Regions from separate parts of the Streptomyces sp. NPDC058195 genome, predicted to be linked through region 2. Evidence: riboswitches for the same ligand, from Rfam matches in the RefSeq annotation. Region 2 holds a riboswitch; the other holds the start of a gene.
What was found. Region 2 has a riboswitch for glycine ahead of gcvT (glycine cleavage system aminomethyltransferase GcvT). Riboswitches for the same ligand answer to the same signal wherever they lie in the genome.
Positions count from the first base shown of each region.

Region 1 (8,873 bases), on a different contig from region 2:
CGCGGCCCCGGCCACCCGGATCGCCGGATGGCGGTTCCTGATCCGCGACGCGGAGCAGGCCGTCGCGGCGGCGGACACCATGCTCACCGCGGACGGCTGGGCCTTCTCGCACTTCTTCGAGGGGCCCTACATCGCCTCGACCGAACTCGCCCTGCGCCAGGCCGAGACCCTGGCACCGCTCTACCAGCCCCGGCTGCTGTCCATCCCGGAGCTGTACATGCTGACGCTGTGGCTGCACGACGACGCCGGGGCGGACGCCACCGCCGGAGCGCTCGCCCCCGCCGACCTCCTCGTCCCGCTGGCCCCGGCCCCGCCGGGGATCGCCGCGCACCGACCGCACCGGGTCGCCGACCTGCTCCGTGTGATGACGCTGCGCATCCCGCCCGGACCGGGCCCCCTGCTCGGCTCGCCGGCCTGAGGCGCCGGCCGCGCCCTTGCAGCACCGCGCCCCGACACCGAGGACGGTGTCGGGGCGCGGTGCTGCAAGGGCGCGGGGCGCGGGACGAGAAACCGGGGCCGAAGGGGGTTCAGGACCGGGGGCGCACTTCCCGCCCGTCCGGACTAGCCCGTACCGACCACCCCGAACCACCCGAAGTGACAGTGCAATTGCGGTGAACCGTCCGCGTGGGTGACACGTCCTTCGGGTAAGGAGAAGTGCTGCCGCGAAATCCCTGCGGATTGACGCCCGTGGGGCAACACTGGGAACGGACCGATCGATACGGGGGGCGGCCATGAACACCTCGTCCAGCCGCAGGACATTCACTACAACGCAGCGAGAGAACCCAGCCATGTGTCAACACCAGCCACCATGCCCGACCGCCGACTCAGCCGACCGGGAGGCCGCCCGCCTGACGGCGCACCACCCGGAACAGGGCTGGAGCCTGCTCTGCAACGGCGTCCTGCTCTTCGAGGACACCGGCGAGCTGCTCCCGGATGGTCAGATCATCGCTCCGCACCGGTCCTTGGCGGCCGATCGGGTGGTGAAGGCCGCCTGACCGCGGCCGGTAACGAACGGGGGCCGGCCCGGAGAATCCTCCGAACCGGCCCCGACGCACCTCCGCGTCACGCGGCGGCGCTCACCGCTCAGTGGTCGTACTCGTCCAGCGGCGGGCAGGAGCAGACGAGGTTGCGGTCGCCGAAGGCACCGTCGATCCGTCGCACCGGCGGCCAGTACTTGTCGGCGGCCACGACACCGGCCGGGAAGACCGCCGTCTCACGGCTGTATCCGTGCTCCCACTCGCCTCCGACCGTCGCCGCGGTGTGCGGAGCGTTGCGCAGCGGGTTGTCATCCGCGCTCCACTCGCCGGAGGCCACCTTCTCGACCTCGCCGCGGATGGCGATCATCGTGTCGCAGAAACGGTCCAGCTCCGCGAGGTCCTCGCTCTCCGTCGGCTCGATCATCAGCGTCCCCGCGACCGGGAACGACATCGTCGGCGCGTGGAAGCCGTAGTCGATCAGCCGCTTGGCGATGTCGTCGACGCTGACTCCGGTGGCCTTGGAGATCGGCCGCAGGTCCACGATGCACTCGTGCGCGACCAGCCCGGCCGGACCGGTGTACAGGATCGGGTAGTGCGGCTCCAGGCGCTTGGCGATGTAGTTGGCCGCGAGCACCGCGACCTGCGTCGCGCGCTTCAGCCCCTCCCCGCCCATCAGGCGGACGTACGCCCAGGAGATCGGCAGGATCCCGGCCGAGCCCCACGGGGCGGCAGAGATCGGTCCGACACCGGTCTCGGGGCCCGCCGCGGGCTGGAGCGGGTGGTTCGGCAGGTACGGGGCGAGGTGGGCACGCACACCGACCGGGCCGACGCCGGGGCCACCGCCGCCGTGCGGGATGCAGAAGGTCTTGTGCAGGTTCAGGTGGGAGACGTCCCCGCCGAACCGGCCCGGACGGGCGAGGCCGACCAGCGCGTTGAGGTTGGCACCGTCGACGTACACCTGGCCGCCCGCGTCGTGCACCTCGGCGCAGATGTCGGCGACGTGCTCCTCGAACACACCGTGCGTCGACGGGTACGTGATCATGAGTACGGCGAGCTCGTCGCGGTGCTTCTCGATCTTGGCCCGCAGGTCCTCGACGTCCACCTCGCCGTCGTCGGCGGTCTTCACCACGACGACCTTCATTCCGGCCATCACGGCGCTCGCCGCGTTGGTGCCGTGCGCGGAGGACGGGATGAGGCAGACGGTGCGCTGCTCGTCACCGTTGGCCCGGTGATACGCCCGTACCGCCAGCAGACCGGCGAACTCGCCCTGCGAGCCGGCGTTCGGCTGGATCGAGACCGCGTCGTACCCGGTGACCTCGGCCAGGCGCTCCTCCAGCTCACGGATGAGGGTGAGGAAGCCCTGCGCCTGCTCGGCCGGGGCGAAGGGGTGCAGCGCGCCGAACTCGGGCCAGGTGACCGGCTCCATCTCGGTGGTCGCGTTCAGCTTCATGGTGCAGGAACCGAGCGGGATCATGCCGCGGTCCAGCGCGTAGTCACGGTCGGCGAGCCGACGCAGGTAGCGCAGCATCGCGGTCTCGGAGCGGTGCTGGTGGAAGACGGGGTGCGTGAGGATCGCGTCGGTGCGCAGCAGCCCCTCGGGCAGCGCGTCGGCGACGCTGGCGTCCAGCGCCTCGATGTCGCCCTCGGCGCCGAAAGCGGCCCAGACGGCGGCGATCTGCGTCCGCGTGGTGGTCTCGTCGCACGAGACGGAGACCAGGTCGGCGTCGACCAGGCGCAGGTTGACCCCGCGCTCGCGGGCCTCGGCGACGACCTCGGCCGCCTTGCCCGGGACGCGCACGGTGAGGGTGTCGAAGTGGGCACCGGTCACGACGTCGGCACCGGCGGCGCGCAGGCCCTCGGCCAGGATCGACGCGTAGCGGTGGGTGCGCCGGGCGATCGTCCGCAGTCCGTCCGGTCCGTGGTAGACGGCGTACATTCCGGCCATGACGGCGAGCAGCACCTGCGCGGTGCAGATGTTGCTGGTGGCCTTCTCGCGGCGGATGTGCTGCTCGCGGGTCTGCAGGGCCAGCCGGTAGGCCTTGTTGCCGTCGGCGTCGACGGAGACGCCGACGAGGCGGCCGGGCAGGCTGCGCGCGAACTTCTCCCGCACGGCCATGTACCCGGCGTGCGGGCCGCCGAAGCCCATCGGAACGCCGAAGCGCTGCGTGGTGCCGATGGCGATGTCCGCGCCCAGCTCGCCGGGCGAGGTGAGCAGGGTCAGGGCCAGCAGGTCGGCGGCGACCGTGACGATCGCGCCCAGCTCGTGGGCCTGCTCGATGACGGACCCGATGTTCCGCACCTCGCCGGACGCGCCGGGGTACTGCACCAGGACGCCGAAGACACCCCGCTCGGCGAGCTCGGCCGGAATGCCCTCGGACAGGTCGGCGACGACGACCTCGACGCCGGTCGGCTCGGCGCGGGTCCGGATGACGGCGACGGTCTGCGGCAGGGCGTCGGCGTCGATCAGGAAGACGCCGTTCTTCACCTTGCCGACACGGCGGGCGAGCGCCATGGCCTCGGCGGCCGCGGTGCCCTCGTCGAGCAGGGAGGCGCCGGAGGTGGGCAGCCCGGTCAGGTCGGCGACCATCGTCTGGAAGTTGAGGAGGGCCTCCAGACGGCCCTGCGAGATCTCCGGCTGGTACGGCGTGTAGGCCGTGTACCAGGCGGGATTCTCCATGACGTTGCGCAGGATCACCGGCGGCGTGAACGTGCCGTAGTAGCCGAGACCGATCATCGGGGCCAGCACCTGGTTACGGTCCGCGAGGTCACGCAGCTCGGCGAGAACCTCGGCCTCGGTGCGCGCGGCCGGAAGCCCGAGGGCCTCCGTGCTCTTGATGACATCGGGAACCGCGGCCGCGGTGAGCTCGTCCAGCGAGCCGTAACCGACCTGGGCGAGCATCTTCGACTGCGCCTCGGCATCGGGTCCGATATGACGCTGCTCGAACGGAATGCCCTGCTCCAGCTGGGAGAGCGGAGTGCGACGGGGGGTCATGGTGGAGGCCTCCTGGTCTGTCACGACCTGCGAGGGGCACCCCTGCGCGGGTGCCCGAACGGCCTCCCCCTCTGTCATCTCAACCTGAGAGCTTCACCGGCGCGCCCTGGGGCGTACCGGCTTTCACCGTCGGTGAGGTAGGGACTCGTACCGGCACCCGGCCGCACGAAACCCGCCCTGCTTTCCAGAGTGACCTCATCCGTGCGGTACGGGGGCCTGAGAGATTCCGGGGAGGATTTGCTCCTTCGGCGTCCCGCGGATCAGCTCCGAAGGACTCTCCCGCACGGGGTCAGCGGCCATGACCAGCCTACCAGCGGGGTTCGTGGCCGATTTCTCGAGTGGCCAACCATCCGGATCTGCCCTTGTGTAGTGCTTGTGGAGTAGCCGCGACCAGTGGGAGGGATCGTGCAGAGCGACATCGATCCGCGCAGCCTGATCGGCCGCAAGGCGTTCGACCGCAAGGGCACCAAGATCGGGACCGTGGACGAGGTGTACCTCGACGACGCGACCGGGGTTCCTGAATGGGCCGCCGTGCGTACCGGACTCTTCAGCCGGGACGCGTTCGTGCCCCTGGAACCGAGCGAATTCGTGGAGGACACGCTCCGCGTCCCCTTCGACCGGTCCCTGATCAAGGACGCGCCCGACTTCGGCGTCGGCCGCCATCTCTCACCGGAGCAGGAACTCCAGCTCTACCGCCACTACGGGCTCGACTCCCCGCCCGGGGACGTTCCCCCGGACCGCGACTTCGGCAGGCTGGCCGGCCACGACGAGTAGTCCGGCGGATTCCGCACCAGGGGCAGCGGGTCGGCCGGCCGGAGCTCCGGATCATCGATCCTGAACGTACGCACCCGGCCGGGCGCCGACTCGGGCTCCTCGAAGCGCACCGTCACCCGTCCGACACCGCTTCCCTGCACCCAGCCGTGTCCGTACGCGGCGTGGTGCACGTCCTGTCCGGCGGACCAGTGCCGGGCCGCACGCTGCTCGGCGCTCTGCGGGGCCTTCGTCCCGGGCTCGCCCGGCGGACCGGCGTCGCCTGCGGCGGCGTCTGCCACCACTGGTGCCTCCTGCGCCGCTTCCTCGGCGGTCGTCCGCTCCCCGGCGGCCTGGGCGAAGAGATCCTCCTGCGTGTAGTCGGCGAGCCCCGTGACGCCCACTCCGAGGAGCCGGACGCCCCCGGTGGTGTCCACGGCCTCCAGAAGCCGTGCGGCGGCCTCACGGACCACCGTGGGGTCGTCCGTGGGCCCTCGGAGCGTCTCGGACCGGGTGAGCGTCGAGAAGTCGTAGCGGCGCACCTTCAGCACCACGGTGCGCCCGGACCGCCCCGCGCCCCGCAGCCGCTGGACGCACCGGTCGGCCAGCCGCTCGACCTCCGACCGGATCCGGATCCGGTCGTGGAGATCGGCGTCGAAGGTGTCCTCCACCGATACCGATTTCGCGTCCCGCTCCGCGACCACCGGCCGGTCGTCGTGCCCGAGCGCCATATGGTGGAGCGAGCTGCCGTGCGCCTTGCCGAGCAGGCGTACGAGCTCGTCCTCACCGGCCTCGGCCAGGTCATCCACCGTGGTCATCCCGGCACGGCGCAGATGGTCCGCCGTGGCGGGCCCCACCCCGGGGAGGATCCGCACCGGCTTGGGCGCGAGCATCGCGCGCTCCGTGCCGGGGGGTATGAGCCGCAGACCGTTCGGCTTGGCCTCCTCCGAGGCGATCTTGGCCAGCATCTTGGAGCCGGCGAGCCCCACCGATCCGGTGAGCCCGGTGACCTCCCTGATGGCCGCACGCAGCCGCTCACCGATCTCCAGCGCCGACGCGGTGTCATCGGCCGTCCCCCCGGCCTCCAGGTCCACGAAGGCCTCGTCCAGGCTGAGCGGCTCCACCAACGGGGAGAGCCGCCCGAGCAGCTCCATCACCTGGTCGCTCACCGCCCGGTACAGCTGGAAGCGGGGCACCAGATAGGCCGCGTTCGGCGCGAGGCGCCGCGCCTGCGCCATCGGCATGGCGGAGTGCACCCCGAAGCGCCGCGCCTCGTACGAGGCGGTCGCGACCACTCCGCGCGGCCCCAGGCCGCCCACCACGACCGGCTTGCCGCGCAGGCTCGGCTTGGCCGCCTGCTCGGCCGAGGCGTAGAAGGCGTCCATGTCGAGATGGAGGATGGTGGGCGCGGCTCTCACACCCACCGATGCTGCCCTACGGCACTGACAATCGCCGGGACCGGAAGACCGGGCGGGTCAGCCGGCCCGGTTGCGGCGTCGTGCCAGCTCATCGGCGGGGTTGTTCCCGACGAGCGTCTCGCCGGTGTCCACCCGCTCGCCGTGCAGCTGCGAGAGCGCGGCGTCGACGTCCTGCCACACCACGCCCACGGCGATGCCGAAGACCCCCTGGCCGCCCTGGAGGAGGCTGACGACCTCGTCGGGGGAGGAGCACTCGTACACCGTCGCCCCGTCGCTCATCAGCGTCATCCGCTCAAGATCCTGGAATCCGCGGGCCCGCAGGTGCTGCACCGTGGTGCGGATGTTCTGGAGCGCCACACCGGTGTCCAGGAAACGCTTCACGATCTTCAGCAGGACGACGTCCCGGAAGCTGTAGAGCCGCTGCGTACCGGAGCCGTACGCGGGGCGCACACTCGGTTCCACCAGCCCCGTACGCGCCCAGTAGTCCAGCTGCCGGTAGGTGATCCCGGCAGCCGCACAGGCTGTCGGCCCGCGGTAGCCGATGTCGTTGGCCGATGCCACTGCGCCCCCCGCCACCGCCGGTTGAACCGGTTGCACGATGGTGCGGTCGGCTGTACTCCCCTGCTGCGGACACGGCCCACCCGCTGCCGTACCGTCGCCGCTGCTTCTCACGCCGACCTCCGTCCTTGACCTGCCCTCTCGAAGGTAGGCAGTCACTCGGGGTGCGTCAACGATCGCCACACTCGGCACGCCGAGTGATAATCACCCCGAGGGTGGTTTCCCCGGCATCACAACCGGGAAAGGCTTGTCGGATGCGCTGACGGCGGCCTCGAAGAACGGTCACTGGCTGTTGGTGCCGAAGTCCTCCGGGGAGATCTGGTCGAGGAACTCGCGGAACTTCTCCACCTCGTCCTCCTGCTCGTCCGGGATCGCGATGCCTGCGTCGTCGAGCACCCCGTCACTGCCGTAGATCGGCGTTCCCGTGCGCAGGGCGAGCGCTATGGCGTCCGACGGACGCGCGCTCACCTCGACCCCGCTGGCGAAGACCAGCTCCGCGTAGAAGACCCCCTCCCGGAGGTCCGTGATGCGGACCTCGGTGAGCTCCTGGCCCACGGCCTCGAGCACGTCCTTGAAGAGATCATGGGTCAGTGGCCTGGCCGGTGCCATGCCCTGCTGGGCGAAGGCGATCGCGGTCGCCTCCCCTGGACCGATCCAAATGGGGAGGAACCGGTCGCCTCCCACTTCACGCAGGAGCACGATCGGCTGGTTCGAGGGCATTTCCACCCGGACACCCACAACGTCGAGCTCGTTCACACAGCAACCCTAGGACGTGCCCGGCAGGTTTGGGTAGTCGGGCACCGGCGTGATCAGTGGAGTCGGATGTGCAGAGCGCTCTGCACAAAGGCCGAATGAAGCCTCACGGACAGCTCCGCCAGCTCTTTCGCGGTGGCCTCCGCATGGGCCCTGGTCTGCGGATTCCGATGTCTGCGCAAGGGTGCGACCATCTGCTCGATGAGCCCGACCTCACGATCCGCAGCCGCCCGCATGGCACGCAGGTGACGCGGTTCGAGACCGAACCTGCCCAGATCCGCCACAAGCCTGGCGACGGTGACCGCCTCGGCGTCGTAGCCGCCCTCGGCGGTGGGGGTGACCAGACCGTACGACTCCCACTCGTCGAGTTCACTCTCGGTGACCTCGGCGGCGGCCAGCAGCTCGGCACGGCCGATCCGGGCGGCGGTGGGCCGCCCGAACTCCGCTACGGTCCCGTCGGCCAGGTCCCGAGGACCGCCCCCGGACGGCAGGGCGGCCTGTTCACCACGGGCGAGGGCGTCCAGATGCTCGCGGATCACCTTCAGCGGCAGGTAGTGGTCCCGCTGCATGCGCAGCACCTGGGCCAGCCGCTCCACATCGGCACCGCGGAACTTTCGATAGCCGGAAGGGGTCCGCTGCGGCTCGACGAGCCCTTCCGCCTCCAGGAATCTGATCTTGGAGATCGTGACTTCGGGGAACTCTTCCCGCAGCCGCAGCAGCACCGTACCGATGCTCATCGGGCGGTCGTCGCCGGTGGCGGTGCCGACCACGGCACCGCCCGTCGGTGTTCTGAGCATGGACCTTCCCTGACGGGTCAGATACCGCGCTGGCTCGCGTAGAAGACCAGCCGGTACTTGCCGATCTGCACTTCGTCTCCGTTGGACAGGGCGACGGAGTCGATGCGCTCACGATTGACGTAGGTGCCGTTCAGGCTGCCCACGTCCCCGACCGTGAAGCTGCCGTCGGTACCCCTGTGGAACTCCACGTGCCGACGCGACACCGTCACGTCGTCGAGGAAGATGTCGCTCTGCGGGTGACGGCCCGCCGTGGTCACCTCACCATCCAGCAGGAAACGACTGCCGGAATTCGGGCCGCGGCGCACCACCAGGAGCGCCGAGCCGAGCGGCAGGGCCTCCACGGCGGCCTGCGCCTCGGGCGACAGCGACGGAATGGCGGTCTGGCCGGTGGCCTCCGCGTCGTACGCCTCAAGACCGGAGATGGAGATCGTCGAGGTCGTCTCCGAGGCGCGCTCCGGAATCCCGCCCCGCAGCGGCGTACCGCAGTTGGAACAGAACCGGCTGCCCTCGGCATTGCGATGGCCGCACCTCGGGCAGACCGGCATGGACGATCCCTCCTGCCCGGGGGCGAGCCCTCCACCCGAATTCGAGGCCGACGATTCCCCGAAACCTATGCGGGCGGCACCGG
Region 1 covers NZ_JBHVVM010000036.1:61,485-70,357, forward strand. Annotated here, with positions in the region: gene ACFVWY_RS31675 (hypothetical protein) at 1-418, shown strand, start outside; gene ACFVWY_RS31680 (DUF5999 family protein) at 789-995, shown strand; gene gcvP (aminomethyl-transferring glycine dehydrogenase) at 1,084-3,969, opposite strand; glycine riboswitch at 4,164-4,261, opposite strand; gene ACFVWY_RS31690 (PRC-barrel domain-containing protein) at 4,375-4,743, shown strand; gene ACFVWY_RS31695 (DNA polymerase IV) at 4,668-6,137, opposite strand; gene ACFVWY_RS31700 (MerR family transcriptional regulator) at 6,195-6,809, opposite strand; gene ACFVWY_RS31705 (bifunctional nuclease family protein) at 6,978-7,451, opposite strand; gene ACFVWY_RS31710 (MerR family transcriptional regulator) at 7,505-8,245, opposite strand; gene ACFVWY_RS31715 (FHA domain-containing protein) at 8,263-8,873, opposite strand, start outside.
Region 1: another riboswitch for glycine. It lies ahead of gcvP (aminomethyl-transferring glycine dehydrogenase); the one in region 2 lies ahead of gcvT (glycine cleavage system aminomethyltransferase GcvT).

Region 2 (8,873 bases):
TCATTGCCGTCACTACAGGGAGCCATACCGGCAGGCGAATGGATGCCTAACCGTGATGCGGTCCTGGGTGTTCCGTTATCCGGACGCGGGCGAACGACCGCCGAACACTGGTCAGTTGAGGCGTAAGGGGGCAGTCGCGCAGAATCACGGCGCAATCGTCACCAGGGGTGCGCAGTGCGCAATTCCCGGACATTGAAGGCCCGATGGGCCCGGATGGGGGTGAACACGCATCAGATCATGAGGAGTTGGCGTCTTATGCGCACGTTGCGGAAATCTGGAAACGTAACGTGCCATTCCGGTTTTCTTCGCCTTCGGGGCGTTTTCGCCTGTACGCGGCCCGCGGCGGGCATCAGTGCGCGGCCCGAGGCGGGCATCAGTGCGTGCACTGCGGCGGGTATCAGTGCGCGGGGCGCGGCGGGTCTCAGTACGTGGACTGCGGCGGGTAGCCGTATCCCGCGGCGGGAGCCACCGGGGCGTGCGCCTCGCGGTCGTAGAACGGGCGGGCGTTGGCGCGCAGCCACATCGCGACCGGGTCGTAGTCGTCGGACATCGCGACGGTGGAGACGGGCAGCCCGTCCGGGACGGCGGAGATCGACTGCTGCATCATCGTGCGCGCCGCGTCCACCGAGGACGGGCCGGTGTCGTAGAGGTCGAGCCCGATCGTGAGGTACGGGGCGCCGAGCGCGGGCTGCACCCAGGCGCGGCGCAGCGAGCGGACCGCGGGAGTGCGGTGGGCGTTCTGCGTGAGCAGGGCGTAGAACTGCGGGATCTCGATGGCCGGCTCGGTCAGGCGCAGCGGCCCCGCGGGCATCCGGTCAAGGCCCGTGGCGATCCGGCGCAGGTCCAGCCAGGGGATGCCGATGCCGCCGCCGGGGGCGTGCGGGTTGAGCCAGATGCCCCAGCGGTCGGGGAAGAGGGCGCGGGCGATGTCCAGGCCGTCGACCAGTTCGTGGGCGCGGTTCCAGCCGCTGGCGGAGAGCTCCTGGGCGGAGGTCACGCAGGGGGCGTAGCCGAGGCCGTCGACCTCCATGTTCCCGTACTGCGCGTCGGGCGATCCGGCCTGGCCCTGCCACAGCAGCATCCAGATCCGGCCGTGGGCGAGGGCCTGGAGCAGCGCCTCGTACGCGTCGTAGCGTCCGGGCGTCACTTGGCGCAGCATGTGCTCGACCTGCCCGGCCGCCGCGGTGCCTGACGCACTCACCTGGTCCCGCCCCTCTTCGATCCACTGTGCCGGTCGGCCGCTCCCGGGCACACGGGCGCGGCCGGTGCCGAGGCACCCGCCATGAAACCAGCTTATGCGCCGGTCATGACACCGACTTGACGCCATGGTCCGCGGCGGCACCCGGCTCCGGCACGGCCGGAAACGTACATGACACCCCTGAGCGGACCGTCCGGCGGCCCGTCCGGCGGGCGTCTACCGGCCGTCTACTGGCCTGCCCGCTGGTAGAACGGCCGGACCTTCTCGCGCATCCAGTCGCCGACTGGGTCCTGGGCGACATCGAGCAGCACCAGGTTGACCGGCCAGGGCACCGCGACCCGGCCCAGGGCGCGGCCCAGGGCGTCCATCGGGGCGTTGCGCCCCGCGCCCTCCCAGGTGGAGAACTCCACGCCGACGAAGAGAACGGGCTCGCCGCCCTCGATGCTGGCCAGCGCCCGGCGGGCGGAGAGCACGACGCCGCTCTCCTCGAACTCCCCGGCCGCCGCGGCGAGGAAGTCGACGGGCTCCTCCTGCCAGTCCGGCTCGTACAGCCGGACCCGGCCGCCACTGGCCGGGCCGTCCAGCGGGGTGCGGCCGATCCGGCAGAGCTCGGCGACGGCGGGCGACGGCAGCGGCATCCCGACCGCGCCGCCCGGGTTCACCACGATGCCGAGCTGGGGCGGCAGGCCGCGGGCGAATTCGCGGGCGGGCGCGACCGTGAAGGACATGGGGCCGCCGACGCAGGCGAGGAACTGCTGCTCGGAGCTGAAGACGGGGACGTACGCGGCGCCGTCGAGCTCCAGCGTGGGCAGGTCGAGGGACGGGGAGTCGGGTCCGCCGCCGTTGGGCAGCGGCACCCAGACCTGGCTGCGGCCGAGCACCTCGACGAGGCGTCCGCCCGCCTCCGGGTTGCCCACCGAGGCCATCAGCACCTCTTCGAGCTCATTGGCCGGCCACCCGCTCTGCGGATGCGCCTGGGCCTGCGCCGGAATGTCCACTGCTTCCCCTGCTTCCCCTTCTCACCCACGCTTCCGCGCTTCCGCGCAGAAGGTTAGCGCCCGGCCCCGGGCCGCCCGGCCGTGAAGGCGATCCGCCCGAGCCGCCCCGCCGCCTCCCGGTCCAGCAGTACCGCCGAGGCGCAGCCGGCCGGGAGCACGCCGTCGGCCGTCGCCGCCAGCAGCCGGCCCACCGCTCTGCGGTGCCGGGCGAAGGCGTACGCGGACACCCCGCGCCCGCGCTCGCGCTGGCCCTCCCGGGCGGTCTGCGGGCTGACGTCGAGCAGCACGAGGTGCAGGAGCCCGCCCCGGCGCCGGACGGACCGCGCCAGCCAGCCGCGGACCCACGCCTGGGTTCCGCAGTCGTGGACGACGGCCGACTCCCCGGATCGCAGCACCCGCCACAGCCCCCAGTAGTGGGCGACGCGGACCAGCGGGCGGTAGAGGGCGTAGGGAAGTAAGCGGGGCATGACCCGCGCCCAGCGGTCCCGGGTGTCCTGCGAGTCGATGGCGTGGGCCGTCCTCACCACCCGCCGGATCAGCGTGGACTTCCCGCTGCCGGGAAGCCCGGAGACCACCACCACGTCCCCCGCGGCGAAGTGCAGCCCTCGCGGGCTGCGCCCGGCCCGTTCGCGCAGATCCCGCACGACGGGCGCGAGCCCGCCGGACGCCTCCCGCGCCGGAGCCCCGGACCGCGCGGCCACCGCGCCGTGCGCGACCCCCGCGGTCGTCGCGTACCGCTGCAACGTCATCGCCCTCCCCCATGGTCGGCTCACCCCAACCCCCTGCCCATGAAGTGTAAAGAAAAGGTAATGCGATACAACCGCCCGCGCCGGTTATTTCCACCGGGGGACCGGGGGACCATTCCGACGCGATGCGTGCGATGATGACCCGGCCAACTGCATAAAGGCCGCTTGAATCCGCGCGGGAGAGTTCCGGTCACTGTCCGTGCCGGGCGCCGAAGGAGCAAGTTCCTCCCTTGAATCTCTCAGGCCCCGTACCGCGTGGATGAGGCAGATCTGAAAAGCGGGCCGCTTCGCGGCTCCACCCAAGGTGCAAGCCGAACCCTTCCGGGGCTCTCGGCGAACCTCTCAGGTTCCGATGACAGATGGGGAGGGTTCGTCCATGTCGTCATGTTCCGGGAGTCACACTCATGAGCACCGCACCCCGCCTCACCGCCCTCGATGCCCTGCACCGTTCGCTGGGCGCGACCATGACCGACTTCGCGGGCTGGGACATGCCCCTGCGGTACGCCAGTGAGCGCGACGAGCACCACGCGGTGCGCACCCGGGCCGGGCTCTTCGACCTGTCGCACATGGGCGAGATCACCGTCACCGGCGCCGGGGCGGCGGCGTTCCTGAACTTCGCCCTGGTCGGCAACATCGGCACCGTCGCCGTGGGCCGCGCCCGCTACACGATGATCTGCGCCGAGGACGGCGGCATCCTGGACGACCTGATCGTGTACCGGCTCGGAGAGAGCGAGTACATGGTCGTGGCCAACGCGGGCAACGCCCAGACCGTGCTGGACGCGCTGACCGCGCGGGCCGGGGGCTTCGCCGTCGAGGTGCGCGACGACCGCGCCGCGTACGCGCTGCTCGCCGTCCAGGGCCCGGAGTCCTCCGCGATCCTGGCCTCGGTCACCGACGCCGACCTGGACGGTCTGAAGTACTACGCCGGCCTGCCGGGCACGGTCGCCGGGGTTCCCGCGCTGATCGCCCGTACCGGGTACACCGGTGAGGACGGCTTCGAGCTGTTCGTCGCCCCCGAGCACGCCGAGCAGCTGTGGAAGGCGCTGACCGAGGCGGGCGCCGGGCGCGGCCTGGTCCCGTGCGGGCTGTCCTGCCGCGACACGCTGCGCCTGGAGGCGGGCATGCCGCTGTACGGGCACGAGCTGACCACCGCGCTGACCCCGTTCGACGCCGGTCTCGGCCGGGTCGTGAAGTTCGAGAAGGAGGGCGACTTCGTCGGCCGCAAGGCCCTGGAGGCCGCCGCCGAGCGCGCCGAGACCGCCCCGCCGCGCAAGCTGGTCGGGCTGGTCGCCGAGGGCCGCCGGGTGCCGCGCGCCGGCTTCCCCGTGACCGTCGGCGGCGAGGTCGTCGGCGAGGTCACCTCCGGCGCCCCCTCTCCCACCCTGGGCAAGCCGATCGCCATGGCCTACGTCGACGCCGCGCACGCCACGCCCGGCACCGAGGGCGTCGCCGTGGACATCCGGGGCAGCCACGAGCCGTACGAGGTCGTGGCGCTGCCGTTCTACAAGCGCCAGAAGTGACGTCGGGCGCCGGAAGCAACGTCCGGGCCCGGAAGCGACGTCAGGCGCCGTAAGGCACACCGGCGTCCCCGGGATCCGGCACCGGCACCCGGAAGAAAGGCCGCGTCCGCGTCGCAGAAGTGACGTAGTCGCGTCTCACACCGTAAGACCACCGTTCATCAGCACTCCCCCGCGTACAGGAGAATTCAGGTCATGAGCAACCCCCAGCAGCTGCGGTACAGCAAGGAGCACGAGTGGCTGTCGGCCGTCGAGGACGGCGTGGCCACGATCGGCATCACCGAATTCGCGGCGAACGCTCTCGGTGACGTCGTCTACGCCCAGCTCCCCGCGGTCGGTGACACGGTGACCGCGGGCGAGACCTGCGGCGAGCTGGAGTCCACCAAGTCCGTGAGCGACCTGTACTCGCCGGTGACCGGTGAGGTCACCGAGGCGAACCAGGACGTCGTGGACGACCCGTCGCTGGTGAACACCGCTCCTTTCGAGGGCGGCTGGCTGTTCAAGGTACGTGTCGCGGAGGAGCCGGGGGACCTGCTCTCCGCTGACGAGTACACCGAGTTCTCCGGCAACTAAAGAGACCCCAAGGGACCACCTGATGTCGCTTCTCAACTCCTCCCTCCACGAGCTGGACCCGGACGTCGCCGCCGCTGTCGACGCCGAGCTCCACCGTCAGCAGTCCACCCTCGAGATGATCGCCTCGGAGAACTTCGCTCCGGTCGCGGTCATGGAGGCCCAGGGCTCCGTCCTCACCAACAAGTACGCCGAGGGCTACCCCGGCCGCCGCTACTACGGCGGCTGCGAGCACGTCGATGTCGTCGAGCAGATCGCCATCGACCGGATCAAGGCGCTCTTCGGCGCCGAGGCCGCGAACGTCCAGCCGCACTCCGGTGCGCAGGCCAACGCCGCCGCGATGTTCGCGCTGCTCAAGCCGGGCGACACGATCATGGGCCTGAACCTGGCCCACGGCGGTCACCTGACCCACGGCATGAAGATCAACTTCTCCGGCAAGCTCTACAACGTGGTCCCGTACCACGTCGACGAGACCGGTGTCGTGGACATGGCCGAGGTGGAGCGGCTCGCCAAGGAGTCCAAGCCGAAGCTGATCGTCGCCGGCTGGTCCGCGTACCCGCGCCAGCTGGACTTCGCCGCCTTCCGCCGGATCGCGGACGAGGTCGGCGCGTACCTGATGGTCGACATGGCCCACTTCGCGGGCCTGGTGGCCGCGGGCCTGCACCCCAACCCGGTGCCGCACGCCCATGTCGTCACGACCACCACGCACAAGACCCTCGGCGGTCCGCGCGGCGGTGTCATCCTGTCGACGCAGGAGCTGGCCAAGAAGATCAACTCCGCGGTCTTCCCGGGTCAGCAGGGCGGTCCGCTGGAGCACGTGATCGCGGCCAAGGCGGTCTCCTTCAAGGTCGCCGCGTCCGAGGAGTTCAAGGAGCGCCAGCAGCGCACCCTGGACGGCGCCCGCATCCTCGCCGAGCGCCTGGTGCAGCCGGACGTCACCGAGGCCGGTGTCTCCGTGCTGTCCGGCGGCACGGACGTGCACCTGGTCCTGGTCGACCTGCGCGACTCCGAGCTGGACGGCCAGCAGGCCGAGGACCGGCTCCACGAGATCGGCATCACGGTCAACCGGAACGCCGTTCCGAACGACCCGCGCCCGCCGATGGTCACCTCGGGTCTGCGGATCGGCACGCCCGCCCTGGCGACCCGCGGTTTCCTGACCGAGGACTTCACCGAGGTCGCGGAGATCATCGCCGCCGCGCTCAAGCCGTCCTACGACGCGGACGCGCTGAAGGCCCGTGTCGTCGCGCTGGCCGAGAAGTACCCGCTGTACCCCGGCCTCGGCTAGGGACGCGGTTCGTCATCATCGGGGGCGGGGCACCGCGCGCACGTGTCGTGAGCGCGGTGCCCCCGTCCTTGTCCCACCGCACCACCGGCAGACAACGACGTCTACCAGCCCCTGAGGAGTCCCCGTGGCCATCTCGGTCTTCGACCTGTTCTCGATCGGCATCGGCCCGTCCAGCTCCCATACGGTCGGCCCGATGCGCGCCGCCCGTATGTTCGCTCGCCGGCTCAAGAACGAGGGCCTGATCGCCCACACCGCCTCGATACGTGCCGAGCTGTACGGTTCACTCGGCGCGACCGGCCACGGCCACGGCACGCCGAAGGCGGTCCTGCTCGGGCTGGAGGGCGAATCGCCCCGCACGGTGGACGTCGAGTCGGCCGACGAACGGGTGGAGCGCATCCGCGCCACCGGCCGGATCAACCTCCTCGGCATGCACGAGATCGGCTTCGACGCCGACGAGCAGCTGATCCTGCACCGCCGCAAGGCCCTCCCGTACCACGCCAACGGCATGAGCATCCACGCCTACGGCCACGAGGGCGCCCTGCTCCTGGAGAAGACCTACTACTCGGTCGGCGGCGGCTTCGTCGTCGACGAGGACGCGGTGGGCGAGGACCGGATCGTCCTCGACGACACCGTACTCACGCACCCCTTCCGCACCGGGGACGAGCTGCTGCGGCTCTCCAGGGAGACCGGCCTGTCCATCTCCTCGCTGATGCTGGAGAACGAGAAGGCCTGGCGCACCGAGGACGAGATCCGCTCCGGTCTGCTGGACATCTGGCGCGTCATGCAGGCCTGTGTCTCGCGCGGCATGTCCCGCGAGGGCATCCTCCCCGGCGGCCTCAAGGTCCGCCGCCGCGCCGCGACCACCGCCCGCCAGCTGCGCGCCGAGGGCGACCCGCAGACCCACGCGATGGAGTGGATCACCCTCTACGCGATGGCGGTCAACGAGGAGAACGCGGCGGGCGGCCGGGTCGTCACCGCGCCCACCAACGGCGCCGCGGGCATCATCCCGGCGGTGCTGCACTACTACATGAACTTCGCGGCGGGCGGCGCCACCGAGGCGGAGAAGGAGGACGGCGTCGTCCGCTTCCTCCTGGCGGCCGGGGCCATCGGCATGCTCTTCAAGGAGAACGCCTCCATCTCGGGCGCCGAGGTCGGCTGTCAGGGCGAGGTCGGCTCCGCCTGCTCCATGGCGGCCGGGGCCCTCGCGGAGGTGCTCGGCGGCAGCGCCGAGCAGGTGGAGAACGCGGCCGAGATCGGCATGGAGCACAACCTGGGCCTGACCTGCGACCCGGTCGGCGGTCTCGTCCAGATCCCGTGCATCGAACGCAACGGCATGGCCGCGGTCAAGGCCGTCACGGCGGCGAAGATGGCGCTGCGCGGCGACGGCAGCCACAAGGTCTCCCTCGACAAGGTCATCAAGACCATGAAGGAGACCGGCGCCGACATGAGCGTGAAGTACAAGGAGACCGCGCGCGGCGGGCTCGCGGTGAACATCATCGAGTGCTGAGGGCCCCGGACCTCACCCGCGTGTGACCCTCTTCGCCGCACGTCCACAGCCGTTCCCGCCGGTGCGGGGACAGTTCCGGACGGGCCTGGCCCCCTGGAGCGGGGGTCAGGAACCCGCCGCCGCGTACGCGCCGAGCCAGCCCGAGGCCACCCGGTCGCCACGGGTGAAGACCGCCGCACCGCTGCGCCCCGCCGACGGGTCGGCCGGTCCGGCGGGCGGAAGGGGCAGCGTGGTCTCCTCACCGTGGGCGGAGGACGAGGCCGTGGCCGCCCCGTTCCACAGGCGCCGGGCCCCGCGGGCGCGGCCGGACGCCGGGACGCTGACGGCCGGGGCCGCCCGCGCCGCCTCGCGCGCCACGGCGCCACCGCCCAGCTGGTCGTCCCGTTTCACCCCGAGATCCGCGAGGGCGAGGGCGGCCGGGCAACCGGGGCAGACGAGCGCCGAGTACTGATAGGTGCGGCCCTGGGACTCATACGGTCTGCGCAGAGCGTGCGGCGCGCCGTCGCATCGCGGTCAGCGCCGGTCCACTTCCTTCTCCTAGCTCCATCCCGGCTCCGCCTCATAGCTCCATCCCGGCTCCGCGAACCGTGCCGGGAACGTTCCGCCCAGCGCGACGCCCCACCGCTCCCGGGCGAAGCCGGGGACCGACCCCGTCACGCCCGCCTCATCACTGCCCATGCCCCGGCTCTGTCATCCCGCGGTCGCCATGCGCACACGGTCCGTGCGGTGCCGGTCATCGGCCGGGGAGGCGAAGACCTGCCCCGGAGGGGATCGCGCGCGCCGAGGGCCCTCCGGCGGACGCCCGCCGGGGAGGCTCTCGTCGTGCTCGTGACCGTGGCTGGCGTGGTCGTCGCACCGCCGGTCCCTCAGCGCAGGTGCACGGGCAGCGCCTCGATGCCGTACACGATGGAGAGTTTGCGGAAGGCGAGGTTCTGCGCCGGGACGGCGAGCCGCATCGCCGGGAAGCGCCGGACCAGGGCCGGGTAGGCGACGCGCAGTTCCATGCGGGCCAGTTCGGCGCCGACGCAGCGGTGGATGCCGTGGCCGAAGGC
Region 2 covers NZ_JBHVVM010000039.1:3,128-12,000, reverse strand. Annotated here, with positions in the region: gene ACFVWY_RS32530 (enhanced serine sensitivity protein SseB C-terminal domain-containing protein) at 422-1,201, opposite strand; gene ACFVWY_RS32525 (enhanced serine sensitivity protein SseB) at 1,426-2,196, opposite strand; gene ACFVWY_RS32520 (AAA family ATPase) at 2,250-2,945, opposite strand; glycine riboswitch at 3,109-3,206, shown strand; gene gcvT (glycine cleavage system aminomethyltransferase GcvT) at 3,347-4,462, shown strand; gene gcvH (glycine cleavage system protein GcvH) at 4,655-5,032, shown strand; gene glyA (serine hydroxymethyltransferase) at 5,055-6,314, shown strand; gene ACFVWY_RS32500 (L-serine ammonia-lyase) at 6,439-7,821, shown strand; gene ACFVWY_RS32495 (hypothetical protein) at 7,927-8,211, opposite strand; gene ACFVWY_RS32490 (hypothetical protein) at 8,359-8,499, opposite strand; gene ACFVWY_RS32485 (cytochrome P450) at 8,688-8,873, opposite strand, start outside.